DNA from 3 places in the Pseudocitrobacter corydidari genome. Region 1 is predicted to be linked to each of the others. Evidence: predicted binding sites of a transcription regulator. Region 1 holds the regulator's gene; each other region holds the start of a gene.
What was found. Region 1 encodes CRP, which controls carbon source genes, mostly activating them, when cyclic AMP is high. Its sites were predicted from a motif close to ATGTGANNNNNNTCACAT; they were not measured.
Positions count from the first base shown of each region.

Region 1 (7,388 bases):
TGGGTAATGAATGCGTCAAGCGCCATTGCATAGTCTTTGATATAGGCCTCCTCAAGGCCGTTGTCACTGAGGGCGCGCGGATCTTTTGCCAGTGATTTGATGAGCGCCAGCTCGTCTTCGAGTTGTTCTATGTCTTGTTGCCACGCCACCAGGGGAATATGTTCGACCTTTTTCTGCTGAGAAATCACGGTGTATAAGCGGTCGACGATCTTCTGCACAATATCTGCGCTTTCAACTACCGCCAGCCGTCCGGTCAGACCACAGTCTTTATAGTACGCCAGTTCAATATCATGCTCTTCGCTGAACAACGTATTGCGAAGGGTGTTTGCCTCTCTGGAGGCTTGTCGATATTGCTGCCAGGCTTGATCCAGCGCCATATGTAGCGCCGGCGCTTTACTCAGGCGATCCTGACGGTAGTCGCCAGAGGAGTGATATTCAACGAGCGCGTTAACCGCTTCGGACAATGTTATTTCGCTCTCGATTAACGTTTGCCCGGCGCGATCCAGTGGCGGTAATGGCGGCTGCGTGGCCGAGATGGTTTTACCGATCTGCCGGTACGTTTCTCTCTCTTCGGGGCTGGATGTCACCTCAAATTGTGACATCAGCATGTTGAATTCGCTTTCCGTGACAGGTGCTTTACGCCTGAAGAGCCGTTGTTCTTTGACTGTTTTAAAGTAGCTCTCTTTGACCCAGACAAGTTGCTGACCGATAACCGTTGGCAATTCAACATCTTCCTCACTGCTTTTGTCATACTGATAGGCGTCGGAATCGTTATTGATAATGTCCAGCCACTGATTGGCTTTCATCGCCACGCTATTATGCGCATCAAGGCTATCAGTTTGTGCAGACGTTGGCGGTGTTTCATCGTGGGTGTTATCACAGCCGCAAAGCAGCCCCATGCACAGCGAGACAATGGCGATGCGTTTTAGAAACATACTATTCCCTTAGTGATTATTTCCATTGTTACGATTGCGCAGCATAACTTTTCTGCGAAAAACATAAAGCAAAAATCGCCTGTATTCGCAATTGCATATTGCCATTGAGTGATTTTTTATGCATATTTTGTGATTATAATTTCATAATCATTGCTGCATAATCACAGAAGGGCATGACATGACAACCAAACAACCTGCAATTACCCGCGCGACGTTCGATCAGGTGATTTTGCCAATTTATGCACCGGCGGAGTTTATCCCGGTAAAAGGTAAAGGCAGCCGCGTGTGGGATCAGCAGGGGAAAGAGTACGTCGATTTCGCCGGCGGGATTGCGGTGACGGCGCTGGGGCATTGCCATCCGGCGCTGGTTGAGGCGCTGAAAACCCAGGGTGAAACCCTGTGGCATACCAGTAACGTGTTTACCAATGAACCGGCGCTGCGTCTGGGGCAGAAGCTGGTGGACGCCACCTTTGCCGAGCGCGTGGTGTTTATGAACTCCGGCACTGAAGCCAACGAAACCGCGTTCAAACTGGCGCGTTACTACGCCTCTACGCGTCATAGCCCGTACAAAAGTAAGATTATTGCCTTCCACAACGCCTTCCATGGTCGCTCGCTGTTTACGGTTTCCGTCGGCGGCCAGCCGAAATACTCCGATGGCTTTGGCCCAAAACCGGCCGATATCGTCCACGTGCCGTTTAACGATTTGCACGCGGTTGAAGCGGTGATTGATGACCATACCTGCGCGATTGTGGTCGAACCCGTTCAGGGCGAAGGCGGCGTGCTGGCCGCGACGCCGGAATTTTTACAGGGGCTGCGTGACCTGTGCGATAAACATCAGGCGCTGTTGGTGTTTGATGAAGTGCAGAGCGGGATGGGGCGTACCGGTTCGCTGTTCGCCTATATGCACTATGGCGTGACGCCGGATATCCTCACCAGCGCGAAAGCTTTGGGCGGTGGTTTCCCGATTAGCGCCATGCTCACCACCGAAGAGATTGCCAGCGCATTCCACGTCGGCTCCCACGGCTCGACCTATGGCGGTAACCCGCTGGCCTGTGCCGTGGCGGGCGCGGCGTTCGATATTATCAATACGCCGGAAGTGCTGGATGGCGTTCATGCCAAACGCGAGCGTTTTGTGCAGCATTTGCAGGATATCGACGCGAAGTATGACGTTTTCAGCGATATTCGCGGAATGGGGCTGCTGATTGGTGCCGAGCTGAAAGAACCGTACAAAGGCCGCGCGCGTGAATTCCTTTACGCGGCCGCTGATGCCGGTGTCATGGTGCTGAACGCCGGGCCAGACGTGATGCGTTTTGCGCCGTCGCTGGTGGTGGAAGAGAAAGAGATCGATGACGGTATGACGCGCTTTGCGCAGGCGGTGGCGAAAGTTGTCAGTTGATATGGCGGTTTAGCCAGATACCGTGCCGCGGCCGCTGACGCCATGCCACCGACGAAATGGTGTGCATGGTGTTGAGGTGGCCCAGAATACGCTGGAGATGCTGTTCCATGGTGCTGAGTGGCCCGTGGGAGAGCGTATCCGGCGACTCCATGATGTTCACATCCCCACTGCTGCCCGATTCATCATACTCCAGGCGCTGCTGACAGCGTTGCAGGGCGACTTCACACGATTCCAGATAACGTTGCATCAGCTCCGGCGAGAGCGTGTCGTGCTCGCGCGCAAGCGTGGTCATGGCGTTGATATGCTCGACGATGAACTGGCTGTGGGTCACCCACAGTTTCATATCTTCCAGATAGTGCGTATTAAAGCCCGGTTCCTGCATCGCCTGATTGAGCGAGTTAAACAGGGCGTTGTGCGCCTGGTTGACGCGCATACGTTGATACGCCAGTTTTTCAGCGGAAGGATCGTCACTCAAAATTAACTGTATTGCTTCCTGATCCGCCTCCAGCGCAGAGTGCGCATTTTTGCGCAGCAGACCGCTTTGCCACTGCGGCCACAGCCACAGCATGCCGCCAAAGGCAATCAGGCAGCCGATAATCGTATCGGCGAAACGCGCGACGATAAACTGCTCGCCGTTGAGCGTCAGCAATTGCAGGGTATATACCGCCGTAATGGTGAAACCCACGGTCGCCCAGCCGTAGCTTTTACGAATGATCAGATAACTTATCAGGGTGATCACCAGCATCGCGGTCAGCGCGAATCCCTCCGGGAAATGGTAGTGCAGCGTGACCGCGGCGATAACCAGCCCCGCCAGCGTGCCCGCCGCTCGGTGGAAGATACGCACACGCGTCGCGCCGTAGCCGTTTTGCGTCACCAGCAAGACGGTCATTAATATCCAGTAGGGTTTCGGCAGATGCAGCGCCGCGCCCATCAGGCTGGCGATGCTCAACATCACGCTTAAACGCGCGGCATTACGCAGGGCGGGCGATTTCAGCGACAGATAGCTTTTCAGCGCCGGGAACAGCGGCAGGCGGCGCTCTTTATCGGCCATCAGGTTACGCGGATAAAGCGGACGCTGCGCGCGCAGGACTTTGGCGATGCGGCTGAAGTGCCAGGCGCAGAACTGCCCGACCGGGTTATCGGGATGCTGGCGGGCAATTTTCTCCAGCGCGCCAATTTGCTTATCCATATTGAAGCGCGTCGGGAAGCGGTGATAAAGAATGTCATCGGCCATTACCCGCAGGCGCGCGGCGACGGTTTGCGCGTTCCAGCGGATTACCGCTTCGGCGTGGCTGCGCTCGACCAGTTTTTGCACCTCTTCTGGCTGGTGCAGGCTCACCGAAATGTGTTCCTGTAAATCCAGCCCCATCTGGAAGGCGCGCAGCAGGCGCTTGTAATCATTGTGCTGATTGGCCGCCAGCATGTGCATCTGCTGGTAACACTGGGAAATCAGGTCGACCACTTTCTGCTGACGATTAAGCAACGGCGGCAGGGCGGTATTGGGGTCGGTATGTTGCGTCAGCAGGCTATATTTGGCTTCGCAGTACTCCGCCAGTTGGCGGTAAAGCAGGCTCAACGACTCGCGCAGCGGCTGTTCGCGCCATAGCCAGAACCAGAACCAGTTAAACAGCCCGTACCATAGCGTGCCGAGCGCGTAGATAAGCAGCGGTTCCCAGATGGGCATATTGCCCGCCAGGCTCAGGGTAAAAATGGCGGCAATCAGCGAGGCCGGAAGCAATCGCCCGTGCAGCGCGCTGATTTCGGCGGTAACGCCCAGCACCATCGCCAGACCGGTAAGAATAAACGGCAGCGGGATATCATCGGCCAGCAACAGTTGCACAATCAGGCTGCAACCGGCGAACAGAGACCCACCGATAATCAGGCGTTTGAAGAAGCGTTTATGGGGAGTATCCAGCCCGGCGATGTTGCAGCAGGCAGGCACTAAAGAGAACAGTAAGCCGTGTTGAAGCTGGCCGAGGATCAGGCCGACGGCGACCGGCAAACATAACACCAGCGTTTGCCGCAGTGCATAGTTGACTTCCGGGTGGTAAATCAGCCTGCGCCACATAAGAGACAAAAACGGCGTATTGCGCGAACAATACGCCGTCAGACGAGATTAACGCGTGCCGTAAACGACGATCGTTTTACCGTGTGCGGAGATCAGGTTCTGATCTTCCAGCATCTTCAGAATGCGGCCCACGGTTTCGCGGGAGCAACCGACGATCTGACCGATTTCCTGACGGGTGATTTTGATCTGCATACCGTCCGGGTGGGTCATGGCATCCGGCTGTTTTGCCAGATTCAGCAGCGTCTGTGCGATACGACCGGTAACGTCGAGGAACGCCAGGTTGCCCACTTTCTCAGAGGTAACCTGCAGACGGCGCGCCATCTGAGAGGAGAGACGCATCAGGATATCCGGGTTAACCTGGATGAGCTGACGGAATTTCTTATAGGAGATTTCAGCCACTTCACAGGCGGTTTTCGCCCGAACCCAGGCGCTACGTTCCTGGCCTTCTTCAAACAGGCCCAGTTCACCGATGAAATCGCCCTGGTTGAGGTAGGAAAGGATCATCTCTTTGCCTTCCTCATCCTTGATGAGTACTGCCACGGAGCCTTTAACGATGTAGTACAGCGTTTCCGCTTTTTCACCCTGGTGAATCAGCGTGCTCTTCGATGGGTACTTATGAATGTGGCAATGAGACAAGAACCATTCGAGTGTCGGGTCTGTTTGCGGTTTGCCAAGCACCATGCGCGGTTATCCTCTGTTATAAGCTATCGCCAGCGGCAAATCAGGCTACCACTGGTGGAAATAATGTCCTTCCCTCTACCTGGGAAGTTGGCCGTCAAAAATTGTCGCAGCCAGTATGTGATGTCCTCTGCATACATGCAGTACGTTTATGTATCTCTGTAGCATCCCGACTGTTTTAGCATAGCTTTCGCCGTGTGTCTCCTGGTGTCTCGCTTCAGCATGACCCAGGTCTACTTCCGTTGCGAGATTTGTTATGTGCGCGTAATCTGACAATAAATTTGCAACTCTGGAGTGACTATTATGCAAGCGCGTGTGAAATGGGTTGAAGGGTTAACCTTCCTGGGTGAGTCGGCTTCCGGGCACCAGATTCTAATGGATGGCAACTCAGGTGATAAAGCGCCAAGCCCGATGGAAGTCGTGCTGATGGCTGCGGGCGGTTGTAGCGCTATTGACGTCGTGTCAATCCTGCAAAAGGGCCGTTACGACGTGACCGATTGTGAAGTTAAGCTGACCTCTGAACGCCGCGAAGAAGCGCCACGTCTGTTCACGCACATCAATCTGCACTTCATTGTGACCGGCAAAGAACTGAAAGATGCGGCGGTGTCCCGGGCGGTGGATTTGTCCGCTGAGAAGTACTGTTCAGTGGCGCTGATGCTGGGCAAAGCGGTGAACATTACCCATTCTTATGAGGTGGTGGAGGGGTAACGCCCGCGTCGCCTTTATGTCGGATGGCGGCTACGCCTTATCCGACCTACGAAAGCTTTGTAGGTCGGGTAAGGTGCTATTTCACCCAATCTTCTTCCCTTCCATCAACCGCTGCACCAGCGGCGTCATGATCAATTCCATCGCCAGCCCCATCTTGCCGCCGGGAACGACCAGCGTATTCATATGAGAGATAAACGAGCCTTGCAGCATCGCCAGCAGCCAGGGGAAATCGATATTGTCGAGATTGCGGAAGTGGATCACCACAAAGCTCTCATCCAGCGACGGAATGCCTTTGGCGGCGAAGGGATCGGAGGTATCGACCGTTGGCACACGCTGGAAGTTAAGATGGGTGCGCGAGAACTGCGGGGTGATGTAGTTGATGTAATCTTCCATCGAACGCACCACGGAATCCATCACCGCCTCGCGGGAGTGACCGCGCTCGCTGGTGTCGCGGATCATCTTTTGGATCCACTCCAGGTTTACAATCGGCACCACGCCTACCAGTAAATCGACATGCTTTGCCACATCATGATGCGGGGTGACCACGCCGCCGTGCAGCCCTTCATAGAACAGCACGTCGGTCGGCTCAGGCAGCGGTTGCCAGGGGGTAAAGGTTCCCGGCACCTGATTCCACGGCACCGCTTCATCGTAGGTGTGCAGATATTTTCGCGACTGTCCGGTACCGCTGTGCCCGTACTCGCGGAACGTCTGTTCCAGCAGGCTGAAGTCGTTGGCATCCGGGCCGAAGTAGCTGATATGACGGCCCATATCACGCGCTTTACGAATGGCTAAATCCATTTCCGGACGCGTGTAGCGATGAAAGCTGTCGCCTTCCACTTCCGCGGCGCGAAGTTTGAGCTGGGCGAAAATCTTGCGGAACGCGAGGCTGGTGGTGGTGGTTCCCGCCCCGCTGGAACCCGTGACGGCGATAACCGGATGTTTGGCAGACATAGCGAACAACTCCCGAGTCGGTAAGATTAACCGCGAAACTGGCTGCGGGGCATGATGTTGACGGTTTCATGAAGTTCCGACCACACCAGTACCGCTTCGCCGCGTTGTAGTTGCTGTTTTACGTCGGCGACCTTTTGCGCAAGTGAACGTTCATATTCACCATAATCGGTGCCTTCACGCAACACAAAGCTTTCAATCAGGTTATCGAGCGTTTCAGCGTCGATGTCTTGCCACGGAATGATCATTTTTCACCTCCAAGCCACGGCATCAGCCAGTCGGGAATACGTTGTTCCAGCCACATTTTCGGGCGGCGGAAGGTGCCGCCGATAAAGCCGACGTGGCCGCCATGTTCCGTTAACTGATATTCGACGCAGGCGGGAAGCGAGTCGGCGTCGGGGATAACGTGGTGATCCATAAACGGATCGTCCTTCGCATGAATAATCAGCGTCGGAATGGCTATCTGATTGAGCAACGGCATGGCGCTACATTGACGATAATAGTCGATAGCGTCGGCGAAACCGTGAATTTTGGCGGTAATCAGGTCATCAAATTCACGGATTTTGCGCACGCGCTTCAGCTGGCGTAAATCGACCGGCAGCGTGCCGGGATAGGCCGCCAGTTTGCGCGAGGCGTTGCCTTTTAACAGGTTCAG
Region 1 covers NZ_CP087880.1:4,269,782-4,277,169, forward strand. The annotation lists gene G163CM_RS19770 (DUF3829 domain-containing protein) at 1-935, opposite strand, end outside; gene argD (bifunctional acetylornithine/succinyldiaminopimelate transaminase) at 1,114-2,331, shown strand; gene G163CM_RS19780 (YccS/YhfK family putative transporter) at 2,324-4,399, opposite strand; gene crp (cAMP-activated global transcriptional regulator CRP) at 4,448-5,080, opposite strand; gene G163CM_RS19790 (OsmC family protein) at 5,381-5,785, shown strand; gene G163CM_RS19795 (phosphoribulokinase) at 5,867-6,736, opposite strand; gene G163CM_RS19800 (YheU family protein) at 6,763-6,981, opposite strand; gene G163CM_RS19805 (hydrolase) at 6,978-7,388, opposite strand, start outside.

Region 2 (7,388 bases), 1.3 Mb from region 1:
TATTTTTCATCGCGTAACCAAACAGCAGGCCTACTAAAAGAGACGGGGCTACCGCCTGCCAGTCTCCCTGACCGGCAAAGGTAGAACATGCGCCAATAAACGTGCCTGGAACAAAAGAGAGCCACTGACTTTTCGCCTGAATACACATCACGAAAGCCACGACACCTGTGAGTAAATACCCCAGCATCAGCCATTCAGGGGCTAGCTGGCTGCCGTAGATAATCACTTCTGCCCAAAGCACACCACTCATTACAGTACACAGAGATATTCCCAGACCCTTCACGCCGCCCTGTGGGCAGGCAAAATAGGCGGTACAACCCAGAAATCCTGCCCAACTGAGCAGGCTCCATGTCACGGCGACCCAGCCCCAGATTCCCGATAAGATACCGGTAGTGAGGGCAATAGCGACAAGTGTACTCATGGTTAATCCCGGCCTGCATGAACAGGCCGGTCCTCATCCTTAGAGGTTAAAGTGAAACGGCGTGCTCTTTCTCGCCAGGCTTGAACTCCACGCGCCCAAGGCTGATACACGCTACCGGGCAAACATGCCCGCAGAGCAGGCAGCCGACGCATTTGTCGGTGTTACAGTGCGGCGTGCGAGTCTCTTCGTTCCATTCCATCGCCTGGTGGCCGCCATCGTAGCAGGAAATATAACAGCGCCCGCAGCCAACACATTTATCTTCCGCGATATGCGGATAAACGATATAGCTGCGATCCAGTTCTTCCGCCGGAACAATGTTGGTGTTCGCCAGGCCTAACATCTCATCGATCGAATCAAAGCCCTGATCGGCCAGATAGTGGGAAAGACCGCTGATCATATCTTCCACGATGCGATAGCCGTACTGCATGATGCCGGTTGTGACCTGCAGCGTCGCCGCGCCGAGCAGCAAGAATTCGGCTGCGTCTTCCCAGGTTTCTATCCCGCCGATACCGCTGATCGGGAAATCGCGCAGTTCAGGATGCATGCGCATTTGCTGTATAAAGCGCAGGGCGATCGGTTTCACCGCTTTGCCGGAATAACCGGAAATGCTCGATTTGCCGTTGACCACCGGCATCCCGATTTTGCGATTCAGGTCGATGTTAGTGATCGACTTCACGGTGTTGATTGCCGCGATACCGTCCGCACCGCCGCGTTTTGCCGCCAGCGCCACGTCGCACATATCACCAATATTCGGCGTCATTTTTGCCAGCATCGGCAGGGAAGAACCGCGTTTCACCGCACGGCAATATTTCTCGACCAGCTCCGGGCTTTGACCGACATCGCTTCCCATCGCATGAGAGGTCATCTGTGGGCAGGAGAAGTTACACTCGATCATATCGGCACCGGCTTTCTCAACCAGATGCGCAAGCTCTTGCCACTGCTGTTCGTTTTCCCCCATGATCGAGGCGATCAGCACTTTATCGGGGTAATCTTCTTTCAGCCGACGAATCGCTTCGAGGTTTTCCGCCAGCGGATGTTCGGCAATCTGCTCCATATTTTTGAAGCCGATAAAGCCGGTATCCTCTTTGATCAGATGATCGAAACGTGGCGAAACTTCATTGGCGATGAAGAAGCCGATGGTTTTGAACACCACCCCACCCCAGCCGGTATCATACGCCTTGGCGCACATCTCATAGCAGTTGCCGACCGGTGAAGAGGAGAGGCAGAACGGGTTAGGAAATTTAACGCCGCAAAAGGTAACAGAAAGATCTTTCGTTAACATGAGCACGCTCCCTCTAAATAGTGGTGAATGGACTGCGCGGCTTCCTTCCCGGTTTTCACCGCATAAACCACCGTTTTGTCTCCCTGAACAATATCGCCCGCAGCAAAAAGCGTCGGGTCCGATGTCTGATAATCTGTAGTTTCCACCGTATTGCGCTGCACGTTCAGATGATTAAAGGCGGTAAACTGCGCATGCTGGCCGACGGCGAGAATGATTTTCTCGGCGTGCAGTTTCATTTCGCCCGGTAAGCTAACGTGCTGGAAGGTGACCGAATGACCTGCAACGCTAATCGGTGTGAACCCATCGATAATGGAAACACCCAGTGCCTGAGCGCTGGTAAACTCTTTTACGCTTGCCGGGAATTCGTCCAGCGTTTCACGCGCGACGCAGGTGACAGAAGGGCAGCCCAGCATTTTCAGCGTGGTGGCAACGTCCATGGCGACGTCACCGCCACCGATAATCAACGCGCTTTGAGGAATAGCAATTTCACCGTTCGCGCGGCTGGCGCGTTGTAAAAAGTCGACGGCGATTTCGACATCTTCGGCATCATCAAAGAGGGAGAGTGAGGCCCCCTGAGACAAGCCAACGGTCAGCAGAACCGCGCGGTGCTGGGCTTTCAGTTGTTCCAGCGTCAGCGTTTTACCCACTTCGCTGTTGCATTGGATGGTTACGCCCATCTCTGCGATGCGTTGAATTTCGTTATCCAGTACGGCCTGCGATAAACGGAATTCAGGAATACCGTGGCGCAACCAGCCGCCGGCCTGCGGCTCTTTTTCGAAGAGCGTGACGTCGTAGCCCAGGTTAGTGAGCGTGACGCTCGCCTGTAAGCCCGCCGGGCCTGCCCCGACAATCGCCACTTTACCGAGCGTTTTGCTGCCCGGTTGATAAACCTGCATACCCGTTTGCTGCTCAAAGTCGGTTACGAAGCGTTGCAGGCGGGCGATGTCGATTGGTTTATCGATCCCCGAGCGCGAACATTCCGCCTGGCATAATTTCTCCGTTGGGCAAACGCGTGCGCATACGGCACCCAGCGCATTATTTTCGCGAATAGTTTCGGCTGCGCCTTTAAAATTACGGAAATAGATGGAGCGGATAAATTTACCCGGGTCCGTTTGGGCTGGACACCCCTGGCTGCAAGGCGCATCGTGGCATAACAAACAACGCGAAGCCTCCTTTATCGCCAGCAATGGCGTAAAGGCCGGAATTAGCTCATCCAGATAATCTTGTTGCGACATATAATCTTCCTTAATGATTAGGTAAATTAAAGCGAACGCAAAGAACGTAATAAAGATAGAAATAACCTGTTAGCAAGGCTATGCCTGGGGATGAGCGTATTCTGTGAATCTATTCACAGATGGCAGGAAATAATACGTACACGGGTAAAATTAGCAGCAATTACTACTATGCGAATAGAAATAATTATCAAAATGATAATGTCTTATTTTTTATTTATTACCGTGCTTATTTTATCTAAACCGTTTATGAAGTAATTCATCCAGATGAAATATATCGACTGGTTAATGCGTAATTTAAGTGACATTAAATCGCGTATACGCTTTTAATGCGTAACATTCTACACATTACGGCTTTTGCAATTTCAACAATTGCTCCGGCGTGACTGCCGGATACCCCTGCGCATCTTCCGGCACTTCATGCTGTGTCGGAATCGGAATGAGCGGACCTAAAAAGCGCGGTTCACGTTTAAAGACATACAGGTCAGCCAGCGCGCCAAACCGCGCGCCAAATTCGCGCAGGCGAACGTTCCACATATCTTTTGGCGATGGCACAGCGTAGCACTGAGCCTGAATGCCCATATGCAGCGCGATAAACAGCGCGCGTTCGCAGTGGAAGCGTTGGGTGATGATAATAAAATCGTTGGTATCAAAGACTTTACGCGTGCGGACGATGGAATCAAGCGTACGGAAACCGGCGTAGTCGAGCACGATATCCGCCGGGTCGACGCCAGCGGCAATGAAATCTTTGCGCATGGTCATCGGCTCGTTATAGCTTTGCAGCGCGTTATCGCCGCTTAGCAGCAGATAGTTCACCTTGCCGCTGTTATAAGCATTAAGCGCGCCCTGAATGCGATAACGGTAATACTGGTTAATCACGCCTTTGCGGTAATACTTGGCGGTGCCTAACACTACGCCGACCTGGCGGTAAGGGAGATCCTGCAGATCGTCGTAGATATACGGCGCGGTTTTCCAGCTCATCCAGCGATCGAGACCTAACACGGTCAACAGCAGCAGGCCGAGCAGGACTAACAGGCTGTAAAACACGCGCTTCAACATAAAAGGCTCAATGATGGTGAAAAGGAGTCTTCAGGCTACTTTACCCGTCGCTTAAGAGCAAGAATCTGCGCGTTAATTGCAGGGAAATTCGCCAGTTGCGGGCTTTCGCCCGCACTGAAAGATTAACCGAGAAGGACGCGGTCGATGTTCTGGCAGCCTAACGCTTTCAGCGTCGCTACCGTCGCATCCCACTGGATGAGCGGCGCATCGGCGCGTTCGGCAAGCATCGCGCGGGTAATGGCGGGATAATCATAGCCATGCAGGCTTAACAGATTCAGCGCGCCCTGTAATGGCGGTAGAGTTGGGTTGAAGGCAGCATTTTCAGCGTAGCTGCCGCTAAAAATCGTGCCGTCGGCCAGTTCCAGCGCCACGCCGGAGGGCGACTTGCTGTAGGGCGTATGACTTCTGTTCGCCGCTTTAATGGCCGCCTGAGTTAACGCATCGCCTTGCAGCGGGTAACCGTGGTCCTGCTCATCCATCAGCAGCGTTTTGATGTCGAGATCTTTCGGCCCGAACGCATCCGGCAAATAATCTTTCAGCGTATGGGGCGCACGGCCCGGCAGGTTGATGCGCAGCGCCAGCCCGCTGTTCAGTTCATTCATAAACTGACGGCAGTGGCCGCAAGGGGTGTAGTTGACGGTGATCGCCGCAAGGGCTTTTTCACCGCGCAGCCAGGCGTGGCTGATAGCGCTTTGTTCGGCATGGACGGTTTGCTGCATGGTCGCGCCCAAAAATTCCATATTGCCGCCGAAGTACCAGGTTCCGCTTACGCCGCGCGCAATGGCGCCAACGTTGAAGTGGGAAAGGTCGGCGCGCGCGCAGGCGGCAGCCAGCGGCAGAAGCGCGAAAGCCAGCGCGTCTTCGTCCAGTCCTGTCGCGCTACGCAGCGATGAGACCTGCCCGGCGCTCAGCATCGCGGAGAAGTGCGCATCAGCCAGCACGGGGGCGATGGCTGTTTGCAGGTCCGCAGGCAGTTGCGAAAAAGCAGATTGAAAACGTGGATGCATGGCGTTGCCTCGTAACAGTGTAAGGGTAAACAGTGTACGTGCCGGTTACGCTTTTATTAGTGATCTAAATCTCATTATTTATGCAACGTATGCAAACGTTATGCAAAATGTGTGACCTGTCGCATTTTAGCCGACAACAGAGAGAATTATCGGGAACAGGAACGGGGCGACCAGCGAGGTAATGATCCCGCACAGCACCAGCGCCAGCGAACTGAATGCGCCTTCCTGATAATCGACTTCCGCGCAGCGAGCGGTACCGAGGGCGTGAGAAGCCGTCCCCATCGCCAGGCCACGCGCGGCTTTGGTATTAATGCGCATCAGGTTCAGCAGAGTATGGCCAAATACCGCGCCCAGAATCCCAACGAAAATCACGCAGACGGCGCTAATGGCTGGAATACCGCCAATGCTGCCGCCGACGGCCATCGCGATCGGCGTCGTGACCGATTTCGGTAAAATAGACGCGGCAATTTCGGGGGATGCGCCCATCATCAGCGCCACCGAAGTACCGGTAACCATCGCCACTACGCTGCCGAAAAAGCAGATAGTGATAATCGATTTCCAGCGCGCGCGGATTTGGTGCAGCTGTTCATACAGCGGAAAGGCGAGGGCCACGACCGCCGGTTGCAGCAGATCGTTCAGGACTTTGCTGCCCTGGAAATAGTGATCGTAAGGAATGCCGGTCAGCAGCAGGATGGGAATAATCACCACCATCGCCACTAACAGCGGATTGAGAAGCGGGAATTTGACCCGTGCGGCCAGCCAGCGTGCGGCAAAAAAGACCGCCAGCGTCAGCGGCAACGACCACCAGATATAGTGCATCATTCGTCAGTTCCTTTTTGACCAACTACTTTGCGTTCACCATGGATAATGTGCGAACTCCAGCTCACCACCAGGAAGACGACGAGCGTACTGACCGCGCAGGAGACGACGATAGGGCCGAACTGGGCGCTGAGCAGGTCGTAATATTGCATCACGCCAACGCCGATAGGCACGAACAGCAGCGCCATATAGCGGATGAGAATGTAGCAGCCCGGCAAAACCCACTTCGACGGCAGGATTTGCAGCGCCAGTAAAACGAACATAATCAGCATCCCGATAATACTGCCGGGGATGGTGATCGGTAGCAGCGAGGCGATAAAAATTCCCGCATACAAACAGGCATATATCAGGACGAAAGCACGCAGGTATTGCCAGATAATATTCAGCGATTTGCTCATGTTGGTTACCCTTGATGGAACGCATTCATCATACAATTAAAGCCAGAAATGTGCTACTGATCACATCATGAATTGTGAGCATACCTGACATAGACAAGCGGAACATCAGGCATCTGACTGAAGCGGATGCGATAAATGATAAAGAAAGCGACTCAGCGCCTGCGAGGGCTGATCGTTTTTTCTCCAGAATACGCCGACGCTGCCTTTCTGCTCAATCTTCGGCAACGCCAGAATCGTGAGCTGCCCTTGTTGGGCGTAGCGTTCTGCCAGCCGCAAAGAAAGAATAGAAATCATATCGCTGCTTTGCAGCAGGTTCACGCTGACGTTCATTGAGGCGGATTCAATGGTGTTTTCCGGCAGCATCACGCCGTTATCAACAAGGGCGTTATCAATACTCTGGCGGATCGGCGTGCCGGTGGGCCAGACTATCCAGCGCCAGGGTTCCAGATCCTTCCAGCTCAATCGGTCGTAAGCCGCGAGAGGGTGATCGGTGCGGGCAACAAAGCAAACGGGTTCCGTATACAGCACCTGATAATTCAACGGCAGCTCCAGCGCGCGCCCGCCGATACGTCCGACCACCACATCCACCACGCCTGACTGCAAATCATGCAGCAGCGGCGTCATTACCTTTTCTTCGATGTTCAGATGCAGAGAAGGCATCTCTTTGAGTAGCGGAAAAATCGCCTGCGAGACGCAATCGGTCGCCACTGGCGAGCAGCCGATTTTCAGGCTGCCGACCAGGCCGCCCTGTTTGAAACGTTCCATCTCAAACTGCGAACGTTCGAGATCGTTAATTAAGCGTTGCGCGTGCGCAAGCAATAGCTTTCCCCCTTCAGAAGGGCGTAAGCCTTTGCTGTGACGCTCGAAAAGTGTGATCCCGACCTCTTCTTCGAACTGTGTCAGCCACTTGGAAAGGGCCGGTTGCGTGATGTGCATCTTTTTCGCCACCTGGGTCAGATTGCACTGCTCGCCCAGCGCGACCAGCATTTGCAGGTGATGAAGCTTCAGTTTTTGCGTCCAGTTTGCCATCAGCAATAACCTCCAGGTTATGACGCTGCACGGAAAGCCATTGTACAACTCATTTCAATTACCACAAAATTGCTACATACAAACAACAAATACAACATCTACCCTACACACCTGAGGCATGGCTTATGACTCAACGACGTG
Region 2 covers NZ_CP087880.1:527,337-534,724, forward strand. The annotation lists gene G163CM_RS02350 (DUF1097 domain-containing protein) at 1-421, opposite strand, end outside; gene preA (NAD-dependent dihydropyrimidine dehydrogenase subunit PreA) at 468-1,703, opposite strand; gene G163CM_RS02360 (NAD(P)-dependent oxidoreductase) at 1,697-2,938, opposite strand; gene sanA (outer membrane permeability protein SanA) at 3,284-3,994, opposite strand; gene cdd (cytidine deaminase) at 4,117-5,001, opposite strand; gene G163CM_RS02375 (CidB/LrgB family autolysis modulator) at 5,128-5,823, opposite strand; gene G163CM_RS02380 (CidA/LrgA family protein) at 5,820-6,218, opposite strand; gene G163CM_RS02385 (LysR substrate-binding domain-containing protein) at 6,324-7,247, opposite strand; gene mhbT (3-hydroxybenzoate transporter MhbT) at 7,373-7,388, shown strand, end outside.
Region 2: cdd (cytidine deaminase) is a predicted target of CRP. The motif match lies at 5,059-5,076, and genes of this name have one in related genera.

Region 3 (7,388 bases), 640 kb from region 1:
CCAAACAGATTGCGCTGGCGCTGCGCGATGAAGTGGCCGATCTGGAAGCCGCTGGAATTGGCATCATCCAGATTGACGAACCGGCGCTGCGCGAAGGTTTACCGCTGCGTCGCAGTGACTGGGACGCGTACCTCCAGTGGGGCGTGGAAGCTTTCCGTATCAACGCCGCTGTGGCGAAAGATGACACGCAAATCCACACCCACATGTGTTATTGCGAGTTCAACGACATCATGGATTCGATTGCGGCGCTGGATGCGGACGTGATCACCATCGAAACCTCGCGTTCCGACATGGAGTTGCTGGAATCGTTTGAAGAGTTTGACTACCCAAACGAAATCGGCCCGGGCGTCTATGACATTCACTCGCCAAACGTACCGAGCGTGGAATGGATTGAAGCGCTGCTGAAGAAAGCCGAACAGCGCATCCCGGCTGAACGCCTGTGGGTCAACCCGGACTGCGGCCTGAAAACCCGTGGCTGGCCAGAGACCCGCGCGGCGCTGGCGAACATGGTGCAGGCGGCGCAGAATTTGCGCCAGGGGTAAAGGTAGAGGCCCGGTAAGCGAACGCATTACCGGGCAAAATGTTTATTTCTTCCCGCCATGCTGCGCAAACCACGCCAGCATGCGCTGCCAGCCATCTTTCGCTGATTCTTCATGATAGCTTGGACGATAATCCGCATTGAACGCATGCCCGGCATCCGGATAAACAATAATATCCGCTTTGGCATTGGCGGCGCGCAGTGCCTGGCGCATGGTTTCTACGGTATCAACCGGGATACCGGTGTCCTGACCACCGTATAAACCCAGTACCGGTGCATTGAGATCGACGGCGATATCGACAGGATGTTTCGGTGAATTCAGTGACTTATCGCCCAGCAATTTTCCATACCATGCGACGGCGGCTTTTAACTGCGGGTTATGTGCAGCATACAGCCAGGCGATGCGGCCACCCCAGCAGAAGCCGGTGATCATCAGGCGACTGGCATCCCCACCATTGCGTGATGCCCAGTTGGCAACGTGGTCAAGATCGGCCAGCACCTGTGCATCAGGTACTTTCGTGACCAGGTTATTAAAGAGGGTCGGGATATCGGCATAGTCGTTCGGATCGCCCTGACGGAAATAGAGCTCTGGCGCGATGGCCAGATAGCCTTCTAAGGCCAGGCGGCGACAAACATCGCGAATGTGTTCATGGACGCCAAAAATCTCCTGCACTACGATTACCACCGGAAGAGGGCCATCGCTCTGTTTTGGGCGTGCGTGATACGCGGGTAGCTGATCGCCCTGAGAGGGGATCGATGTTTCGCCAGCGGTAATTTCGGCCTCTGATGTGCGAACAGCGGTCGTTGCGTGAGGGGATGCGGCAGGTGCAAATCCAGATTGGTTGTTGGTGGTCATGGCATTCTCCGTACCTTTAAGTGAGCTTTTAGCGCTTCTGTAATGCTTTTTAATATAGACAAATCACAGTGCCTGAAGACGGGCGATTTTTGTGCAACAACGGAAGATATAACTTGTTAATGTGATGTGAATCACTTTTTACGTGGAATATTATGCAATATTTTTGGTTCCTGGTGACGGTGGTCACGAAATGTTGTCTTCGTCTTCTGTAAAGTGGCTTTTTGCTTCTTCTGACAAAACCGATCCACAGAGGAGTTTTCTATGTCTAAGTCTGATGTTTTTCATCTCGGCCTCACCAAAAACGATTTACAAGGGGCTACGCTCGCTATCGTCCCTGGCGATCCGGAGCGTGTGGAAAAGATCGCCGCGCTGATGGAAAAGCCGGTCAAACTGGCATCCCATCGCGAATTTACCTCCTGGCGTGCTGAGCTTGATGGCAAGCCGGTGATTGTGTGCTCTACCGGTATCGGCGGCCCGTCTACTTCTATTGCCGTTGAAGAGCTGGCGCAGCTGGGTATCCGCACTTTCCTGCGCGTCGGTACTACCGGGGCGATTCAGCCGCATATCAATGTAGGCGACGTGCTGGTCACCACCGCATCCGTTCGTCTGGACGGCGCGAGCCTGCACTTTGCACCGATGGAATATCCGGCGGTTGCTGATTTCGACTGCACCACCGCGCTGGTTGCGGCGGCTAAAGAGATTGGTGCGACCACGCACGTTGGCGTAACCGCGTCTTCCGACACCTTCTATCCTGGTCAGGAACGCTACGATACCTTCTCTGGCCGCGTGGTTAGCCGCTTTAAAGGCTCCATGGAAGAGTGGCAGTCGATGGGCGTAATGAACTACGAGATGGAATCCGCGACGCTGCTGACCATGTGTTCCAGCCAGGGGCTGCGCGCAGGGATGGTTGCGGGCGTAATTGTGAACCGTACTCAGCAGGAGATCCCGAACGCTGAGACGATGAAACAAACCGAAAGCCACGCGGTGAAAATCGTTGTGGAAGCGGCCCGCCGCCTGCTGTAAACCTTCTTCTCTTCTTAAAGGCCGACACGTTCGGCCTTTTTCTTTTTGCGTACCTCCTCGCAGGAAAAACCTTTCCAACTGGACATCTATACAGCACAATTCTATTTTTGCCGTAAGTCGTTCATGCAGGGGGCATTGTGGATATCGCCATTCTTATTTATTTTCTGGTTGCACTGGCGGGCGTTGCGCTGGGTTGGCTGGCCGCGAGCTATCGCGTCGCGCAGCAGCGGGCGGAACAACTGGCCGAAGAGCGTGATATCTACGGCGAACTGAGCGCTGCGAAGCAACAGCTGGCGCAGAACGCGCACTGGCGCGAGGAGTGCGAGCTGCTGAATAATGAACTGCGCAGCCTGCGTGAAATCAATACCTCGCTGGAAGCAGACTTGCGTGAAGTAACCACGCGGCTGGAAGCCACGCAGCATCATGCGGAAGACAAAATTCGCCAGATGATCAACAGCGAGCAGCGCCTGAGCGAGCAGTTCGAAAATCTGGCTAACCGTATCTTTGAGCACAGTAATCGTCGGGTGGATGAGCAAAACCGTCAAAGCCTCAACAGTTTGCTTACCCCGTTGCGCGAGCAGCTTGACGGCTTTCGCCGTCAGGTGCAGGACAGTTTTGGCCAGGAAGCGAAAGAGCGCCATACGCTGGCCCATGAAATTCGCAATCTGCAACAGCTGAATGAACAGATGACGCGCGAAGCCGTCAACCTGACGCGCGCGTTAAAAGGCGACAATAAAACTCAGGGCAACTGGGGCGAAGTGGTGCTGACGCGCGTGCTTGAAGCCTCTGGCTTGCGTGAAGGTTACGAATACGAAACTCAGGTAAGTATCGAAACCGATACTCGCGCCCGCATGCAGCCGGACGTTATCGTTCGCCTGCCACAGGGAAAAGATGTGGTGGTCGATGCCAAAATGACGCTGGTGGCCTATGAACGTTACTTCAATGCCGAAGACGACTACACCCGCGAACTGGCGCTCCAGGAGCATATCGCCGCGGTGCGAAACCATATTCGCCTGCTGGGGCGCAAAGATTATCAACAGCTTCCGGGGCTGCGAACGCTGGACTACGTCCTGATGTTTATCCCTGTTGAACCCGCCTTTTTGCTGGCATTAGACCGACAGCCCGAACTGATCAATGAAGCTTTAAAAAATAACATTATGCTGGTAAGTCCTACTACTTTATTGGTAGCGCTGCGCACAATTGCCAATCTCTGGCGCTATGAGCACCAGAGCCGCAATGCGCAGCAAATCGCCGAGCGGGCCAGCCGTCTTTACGACAAAATGCGCCTGTTTATTGATGATATGTCCGCTATTGGGCAAAGCCTGGATAAAGCGCAGGACAACTATCTTCAGGCGATGAAGAAACTCTCTTCCGGGCGCGGGAATCTGCTGGCGCAAACGGAAGCTTTCCGTCACCTCGGCGTAGAGGTGAAACGCGAGATTAATCCGGATTTAGTCGAGCAGGCTACGGCGCAGGATGATGAGTTTCGTTTACGGCAAGGGGCTGATTCTGACGATGATGATCCTCTGGCTGTGAAAAACGGTTAACCCTGTTTGAGGGAGTGTGACGGGGTTGAATCGTAGGGCAATTGCGCCCAATCTGTTACACTCCATGAACATTTTCTTTATAAGCAGGCTTAGAGATGGCTGAGGAATCACAAGACACGACGCACTTTGGCTTTAAGACAATCGCCAAATCCCAGAAGGAAGACATGGTTGCCCACGTTTTCCACTCTGTGGCCGCAAAATACGATGTGATGAACGACCTGATGTCGTTTGGTATTCACCGTTTATGGAAGCGTTTTACCATTGACTGTAGCGGCGTACGTCGTGGGCAAACCGTCCTCGATTTGGCAGGCGGTACGGGCGATTTAACGGCGAAATTCTCCCGCATGGTGGGTGAAACCGGCCGCGTCGTGCTGGCTGATATCAACGACTCTATGCTGAAAATGGGGCGCGAAAAGCTGCGCAACCACGGTGTTATCGGCAACGTGGAGTATGTGCAGGCGAACGCCGAAGCGCTGCCGTTCCCGGATAACACCTTCGACTGCATTACTATCTCTTTCGGCCTGCGCAACGTCACCGACAAAGAGAAAGCGCTGCGCTCGATGTATCGCGTACTGAAACCGGGTGGCCGCCTGCTGGTGCTTGAGTTCTCGAAACCGATTATCGAACCGCTGAGCAAAGCCTACGATGCTTACTCTTTCCACATCCTGCCGCGCATTGGTGAAATGGTGGCGAATGATGCAGAAAGCTACCGCTATCTGGCGGAATCCATCCGTATGCACCCCGATCAGGAAACCCTGAAAGCGATGATGCAGGATGCCGGAATGGACAGCGTTGAGTACTTCAACCTGACGGCAGGCATCGTGGCGCTGCATCGCGGTTATAAGTTCTGACAGGAGGGCCTGATGCCTTTAAAACCCTTAGTGACTGCCGGCGTCGAAACGGCACTGAATACTTTTCTGTGGCGTGAGCGGGCGCTTAAGCCTGCCCGGCAACGTCTGGTGGGAAAAGTGCTGCGCGTTGAACTCAAAGAGTTCACGTCGCCGCTGGTGCTGGTGTTTAGCGAGCGGCAGGTCGATGTGCTGGGGGCGTGGGAAGGCGAGGCCGACTGTACTGTCGCGACGCGTGTCGGCGTACTGCCGCAACTGCGTAATCGTCAGCAACTGACGGCGCTCATCCGCAACGGTGACCTCGAAGTGCAGGGCGACATCCAGGTCGTGCAAAACCTTGTCGCACTGGCCGACCTGGCCGAATTTGACCCGGCAGAACTGCTGGCACCCTATACCGGCGATATCGCCGCTGAAGGCGTCAGTAAAGTTCTGCGTGGCGGCGCGAAATTCCTGCGGCAGGGCTTTGCGCGTCAGCAGCATTACGTGGCGGAGGCTGTCACCGAAGAGTGGCGACTGGCCCCCGGCGCGCTGGAATTAGCCTGGTTTGCTGAAGAGACAATGGCCGTGGAACGCGCCGTTGACGCGCTGACGAAGCGGCTGGAAAAACTGGAGGGGAAATGACGCCAGGAGAATTACGGCGCCTGTATTTTATCATCCACACCTTTTTGAGTTACGGGCTTGATGAGCTCATTCCCAAAATGCGCATCACCCTGCCGCTGCGAATCTGGCGTCGGATGTTGTTCTGGATGCCGAATCGCCACAAAGATCGCCCGTTGGGTGAACGCATGCGTCTGGCATTGCAGGAGCTGGGCCCGGTTTGGATCAAACTCGGCCAGATGCTCTCTACCCGCCGCGATCTCTTCCCGCCGCATATCGCCGACCAGCTCAGTATGTTGCAGGACCGCGTTGCGCCGTTTGACGGCTTACAGGCGCAAAAGCTGATGGAAAAAGCGATGGGGGATATCCCTATCGAAAGCTGGTTTGACGATTTCGATATTAACCCGCTGGCATCCGCGTCGATTGCCCAGGTGCACACCGCGCGCCTGAAAGAGAACGGCAAAGAGGTGGTGATCAAGGTCATTCGCCCGGATATCCTGCCGGTTATCAAAGCGGATATGAAACTCATCTACCGTCTGGCGCGCTGGGTTCCCCGCCTGCTGCCGGATGGCCGTCGTCTGCGCCCGGTTGAAGTGGTGCGCGACTATGAAAAAACGCTGATTGATGAGCTGAATTTGCTGCGCGAAGCGGCGAACGCCATCCAGCTGCGCCGCAATTTCGAAGACAGCCCGATGCTCTATGTGCCGGAGGTTTACTCCGACTATTGCAGCGAAAACATGATGGTGATGGAGCGCATCTACGGCATTCCTGTGTCAGACACCGAAGCGTTGCTGAAGCAAAACACCAACATGAAATTGCTGGCCGAGCGTGGCGTGCAGGTCTTCTTCACCCAGGTATTCCGCGACAGCTTTTTCCATGCGGACATGCACCCAGGCAATATTTTTGTCAGCTATGAGCACCCGGAAGATCCGCAATATATCGGCATCGACTGTGGGATTGTCGGCTCGCTGAACAAAGAAGATAAGCGCTATCTGGCGGAGAACTTCATCGCCTTCTTTAACCGCGACTATCGCAAAGTGGCCGAACTGCACGTTGATTCTGGCTGGGTACCGCCGGACACCAATGTTGAAGATTTCGAGTTCGCGATTCGTACGGTGTGTGAACCTATCTTCGAGAAACCGCTGGCGGAAATCTCCTTCGGGCATGTGTTGCTAAACTTATTTAACACCGCGCGTCGTTTCAACATGGAAGTTCAGCCACAGTTGGTGCTGCTGCAAAAAACGCTGCTTTACGTGGAAGGCGTGGGGCGACAGCTCTATCCGCAGCTCGATTTATGGCAAACGGCGAAGCCGTTCCTTGAGTCCTGGCTGAAAGATCAGATAGGCATTCCGGCGCTGGTTCGTGCGTTGAAAGCAAAAGCGCCGTTCTGGATCGAAAAAATGCCCGAATTACCGGAACTGGTGTACGACAGTTTGCGCCAGAGCAAACATTTACAGAGCAGTTTGGATAAGCTTGCCGGCGACATCACCGTGCATCGTACCCGTCAGGGTCAGTCACGGTATCTCTTTGGTATAGGTGCTGTTTTATTATTGAGCGGTACACTACTGCTAATAAATCGACCGGAATGGGGCTTCATGCCCGCGTGGCTCATGGGCGCGGGGCTGGTGGTATGGTTCGCCGGCTGGCGTAAAACGCGCTGAATTTTGCATCGCTATCACGAGGGCGCATAACGTATAATGCGTCAATGGTTATTTCATCATCTATCACAGAGGAAGATGTATGGGTGGTATTAGTATTTGGCAGTTGCTGATTATCGTCGTTATCGTGGTTCTGCTTTTCGGGACTAAAAAGCTGAGCTCACTGGGGTCCGATTTGGGTGCGTCCATCAAAGGCTTTAAGAAAGCCATGGGTGATGAAGACGACAAGAAAGACAAGTCTACTCAGGATGCGGATTTCACTGCAAAATCAATCACTGACAAGCAGGAAGACGCTAAAAAAGACGAAGCGAAACGCCACGA
Region 3 covers NZ_CP087880.1:3,634,344-3,641,731, reverse strand. The annotation lists gene metE (5-methyltetrahydropteroyltriglutamate--homocysteine S-methyltransferase) at 1-542, shown strand, start outside; gene G163CM_RS16910 (dienelactone hydrolase family protein) at 585-1,394, opposite strand; gene udp (uridine phosphorylase) at 1,656-2,417, shown strand; gene rmuC (DNA recombination protein RmuC) at 2,555-3,964, shown strand; gene ubiE (bifunctional demethylmenaquinone methyltransferase/2-methoxy-6-polyprenyl-1,4-benzoquinol methylase UbiE) at 4,060-4,815, shown strand; gene ubiJ (ubiquinone biosynthesis protein UbiJ) at 4,828-5,433, shown strand; gene ubiB (ubiquinone biosynthesis regulatory protein kinase UbiB) at 5,430-7,070, shown strand; gene tatA (Sec-independent protein translocase subunit TatA) at 7,150-7,388, shown strand, end outside.
Region 3: udp (uridine phosphorylase) is a predicted target of CRP. The motif match lies at 1,514-1,531, and genes of this name have one in related genera.